DNA from 2 places in the Corynebacterium yudongzhengii genome. Region 1 is predicted to be linked to the other one. Evidence: riboswitches for the same ligand, from Rfam matches in the RefSeq annotation. Region 1 holds a riboswitch; the other holds the start of a gene.
What was found. Region 1 has a riboswitch for thiamine pyrophosphate ahead of thiC (phosphomethylpyrimidine synthase ThiC). Riboswitches for the same ligand answer to the same signal wherever they lie in the genome.
Positions count from the first base shown of each region.

Region 2: it holds a riboswitch for thiamine pyrophosphate, as region 1 does, so the genes downstream of both, C3B44_RS08365 (3-oxoacyl-ACP reductase) here and thiC (phosphomethylpyrimidine synthase ThiC) in region 1, are expected to answer to the same signal.

Region 1 is NZ_CP026947.1:2,205,360-2,207,556, reverse strand. Features, by position in the region: gene thiC (phosphomethylpyrimidine synthase ThiC) at 1-944, opposite strand, end outside; TPP riboswitch at 942-1,056, opposite strand; gene C3B44_RS10270 (SDR family oxidoreductase) at 1,140-1,919, shown strand; gene C3B44_RS10265 (MBL fold metallo-hydrolase) at 1,949-2,197, shown strand, end outside.
Region 2 is NZ_CP026947.1:1,794,225-1,796,421, forward strand. Features, by position in the region: gene C3B44_RS08355 (DNA repair helicase XPB) at 1-313, shown strand, start outside; gene C3B44_RS08360 (DUF3239 domain-containing protein) at 310-957, shown strand; TPP riboswitch at 982-1,105, shown strand; gene C3B44_RS08365 (3-oxoacyl-ACP reductase) at 1,140-1,925, shown strand.

The sequences.
Region 1 (2,197 bases):
TAGAGGAAAGACTCCTGATGGTGCGCCAAGCACCAGCCGGCCATGATCGAGCCGCCGCGCGAGACGATGCCGGTGACCCGGCGGGTGGTTAAGGGCACGAACGGCAGGCGCACGCCGGCGTGGACCGTCATGTAGTCGACGCCCTGTTCGCACTGTTCGATGACGGTGTCGCGGAAGATCTCCCAGCTGAGGTCTTCGGCGACGCCGTTGACCTTCTCGAGCGCCTGGTAGATCGGCACGGTGCCGATCGGCACCGGAGAGTTGCGCAGGATCCACTCGCGGGTGGTGTGGATGTCATTGCCGGTGGAGAGGTCCATCACCGTATCGGCGCCCCAGCGGGTGGCCCAGCGCAGCTTATCGACTTCCTCGCGGATCGACGACGTCACCGCCGAGTTGCCGATATTCGCGTTGATCTTCGTCAAAAAAGCGTTGCCGATGATCATCGGCTCGGATTCGGGGTGGTTGACGTTGTTCGGGATGATCGCGCGCCCGGCGGCGACCTCGCGGCGGACCTTCTCGACGTCGCAATGCTCGCGCAACGCCACGAACTCCATCTCGCGGGTGATCTCGCCGGCCCGGGCGTAGTGCATCTGGGTCACCTTCCGGTCCTTCGCGGCGCGCAGGGGCTTCCGGCGCGTGCCCTTCCACTCCTGGCTGGCCTCGCCGCGCTTGAGCGCGCGGTTGCCGTCGTCGAGAAGGTTGCGGGCGCGACCAGTGTATTCCTCGACGTCACCGCGGGCCCGGATCCACTCGCTGCGCAGCCCCGGAAGGCCTTCGGTGGGTTCCGCCCAGGGCCCGCGGGTGCGGTAGATCTTCAGCGGCTCGTTGGGGCCGGTGGGGGAGTCGTCGAGATCAATCGCGGTTTCGGGAACGCTCAGCCCGTTCTCCTCGATCGGAGCGTAGCGGTGCTTGGGGTGGATTTCTCGCGCATACACGTCCGTCATGGACTTATCCTCACTTCCTTCGCTGGTGCTAACCAGACAGGTTCAAACGGTGGTCGCGCGGGATACAGCGCGGATCTCAGCCCTCTACCTTCGGGCCCCCGTGTTCGGTCGGTGTCTTTTCACCGTAGCGCAGTCCGGCGGGTTATGTGGGAGTTCGGGGTAGATTGTGTGAGATGACTCACTTAAGGTGTGGGTATGACGCGATCAGTATTTATCAGTGGCGGGGCCCGCGGTATCGGCCGCGCCACTGCCGAGATCCTCGCCGAGCGAGGATGGACGGTGGGGGTCTACGACCTCGTCGACGGCTTCGACTGGGTGCACAGCGACTCCGTGCACACCGGCTTTCTCGACGTTAGCGACCCGCACACGTGGGAAGATGCGCTGGCGGAGTTCGCCGCGGCCGCTGGGGGCGGCATCGACGTCGTGGTCAACAACGCCGGGATTCTCTACGGCGGGCCTTTCATGGAGGAAGGTTCCTACGACAAGGGCGCCCAGCTTGTCGACGTCAACGTCAAAGGCGTGCTCTTCGGCGCGCGGGCGGCCTACCCCTGGCTGAAAGACGGTGGAGGCAAGCTCGTCAATATCGCGTCCGCCTCCGCTATCTACGGCACCCCCGATATGGCGGTCTACTCCGCGACCAAATTCGCGATCCGGGGTATTACCGAAGCGCTCGAGCTCGAGTGGGCCGAGGAGGGCATCGACGTCGCTTCCGTGTGGCCGCTCTATGCCGCCACCGGGATGCTCGACGGGGTGGAAACTAGCGGCACCCGGCGCCTCGGGGTCAACCTCACACCGGCCGAGGTGGCGCGCGCGGTGGCCGACGTCGTCGAGGCCCCGCGCCGTAGCCCCATCAGAATCCATCATCCGGTGGGCAGGCAGGCCAAACTCGCGTACCTGACCTCGCGCTTTTCGCCCACCTGGCTGTGCCGATACATCAACGCGAAACTGACCAGTGACCGGCCTGTGCGCCTGTGAGATTGCCTGTGCCGGGGAAAGGAAGACCCATGACCAGTGTCGAACCCGTAACCAGTGGACGCCGAGACGACTGGGGATCCAGTGATAGCGTCCCTTATTCGTCGAGCCCCGACATCGTCCGCGAACGCCAGCTCGTGGATCCGCCCACTATGCGGCCCATCCCGGAATTCGACGGTGTCCACGACATCTGGCTGCGCGGCAAGCGCGTCGAGGCGGTGCGCGAGGCGGCCCGCGCTTATCGACGACGCTTCCTTACCCAAGGCACCGTCCTGGGCGTG
Region 2 (2,197 bases), 410 kb from region 1:
CGAAGAGGCGTTCGCGGCCTTCCGGGCCGGGGAGGTCTCGGTGCTGGTGGTCTCCAAGGTGGCGAACTTCTCCATCGACCTGCCCGCGGCGGCCGTCGCCATCCAGGTCTCCGGCACGTTCGGCTCCCGGCAGGAGGAGGCCCAGCGGCTGGGGCGACTGCTCCGACCGAAGTCCTCCGGGGCGGAGGCGCACTTCTACACCGTGGTCAGCCGGGACTCGCTCGATGCCGAATACGCCCTCAACCGGCAGCGCTTCCTCGCCGAACAGGGGTATGCTTACCGGATTGTCGATTCGGTATCGTTGGACGGGTGAAGGTCTTCAAGTTCGAGGTCGACGAACCGTTCGCACGCAAGCACAACGAGATGATCCGCGACACCCGCCGGGTACGCGCCGGCGGCATCCTGCTCGGGGCCATCGTGATCATCCTGGCGCTGCTGTTCTACTTCTTTATTGCCGATCAGGCGGTGTGGGCGTTGATGATCCTCATCGTCGCGATCGCGATGGGCATCGTGTTCGCGATCGTCGGCATCACCGTGGCGCGCAAGTACAACAAGATCCAGCCCCTATACGACCGCTACCCACTCGTGCCCTCGGTGATCGCGGAGGTCAACGAGCGTGACTTCGTGCTCATGGCACTGGTGAACACGAACGTCGATCCTTCCCTGCCGCCGCGCTGGGGTCTCGCGCTGCGCACGGTCACGGCCGTACCTGGGATCAAGACGCCGAAGATCGGCATGAAGATCCCTTCTGCCGCGGTCCTCGGCCGGCGCACCACCCACGATCGCGACCACTGGCAGCAAATCACCCCCATGCCGATTGCATGGGGCACGCCCGATCAGGACATCGTGAAGGAAGCCCGCCGCTCCATCCCGCAGGAGCAGTGGAACCGGCTGGATCGCAACCGCGACAAACTCAACGACGTCAAGGCCACCTCACAGGATCTTTTGGTGCTCTAACGCTGGGTTTCTGTTAGCGTCGGGAAACATACCGAGGGGTGCCCCAAGCCAAGGGGCTGAGATACCGCTAGTGCCTCAAGGCAGATGTGGTGACCCTTAGAACCTGATCCGGATCACGCCGGCGAAGGGACTGGTCTCATCGAGCTCACTCTTTTCGCTGGCCTTTCCCAGCAAGGAGCATTGTGAGTACTGAGAGCACTAAAAGCACAGCACTTTCCGACCAGATCGTCCTCGTCACCGGCGGCGCCCGCGGCTTAGGCCGCTCAATCACCGAGGCTTTTTTGAAAGAGGGCGCCCGCGTGGTGATCAACTATTTCACCAGCGCCGAGGCCGCCAAGGACATTGCCGCCTCACACGGCGAGCGCGCCTGCGCGGTACGTGCCGACGTACGCGAACGCCAAGAAATCGAAGAACTCTTCGCAACCGCCGAGTCAGTCTTCGGGGCACCCATAACCACCGTGGTGAACAACGCCCTGACGGACTTCTCCTTCAACGGCGACGCCCGCCCCAAGGCGGAAGACATCAGCTACGAGAACTTCCAGGCGCAGTTCGCCAGCGCCGTGCAGGGCGCGCTGAATACCACGCAGGCGGCACTACCGGGCTTCGAGCGAGCCGAGTGGGGGCGCGTGATCAACGTGGGCACGAACCTGTTCCAAAACCCAGTGGTCCCCTACCACGACTACACCGCCGCGAAGGCGGCTCTGCTGTCTCTGACCCGCACCTTCGCCGCCGACCTGGGCCCCAAGGGCATCACCGTGAACATGGTCAGCGGCGGGCTCTTGCGCACCACGGACGCTAGCGCCGCGACGCCGGAGGCGGTCTTCGACGCGATCGCGGAGACCACCCCACTACAGTCGGTGACCACCCCGGAAGAATTCGCTGACGCTATCTTGTTCTTCGCCTCCCCGTGGGCGCGGGCGGTCACCGGCCAAAACTTAGTTGTCGACGGCGGGTTGGTGAAGGATTAGGCGGCCTAGAGGATGGTGGGTTTTGGCCGCCTTTCACGCCCCTTGCTGGATTAACTAGCCAAGAACGCCGCCACTTCCGAGACGTTTCCAGCATAGCTCCCCATGTGCTTCGCAGCCCCATACAAACCGGGGAGCAAACGCGTGGCGACAAATCCCATATCTTGCGGCGATGCGGGGTGAGGGCCAGTGAAAAGAGACGACGCGACAAGCGAAGATACGTGGTCCCTCAAGCCAGGAATCGAGTCCGAGTCGCACACGAGGTCGCCCGCATT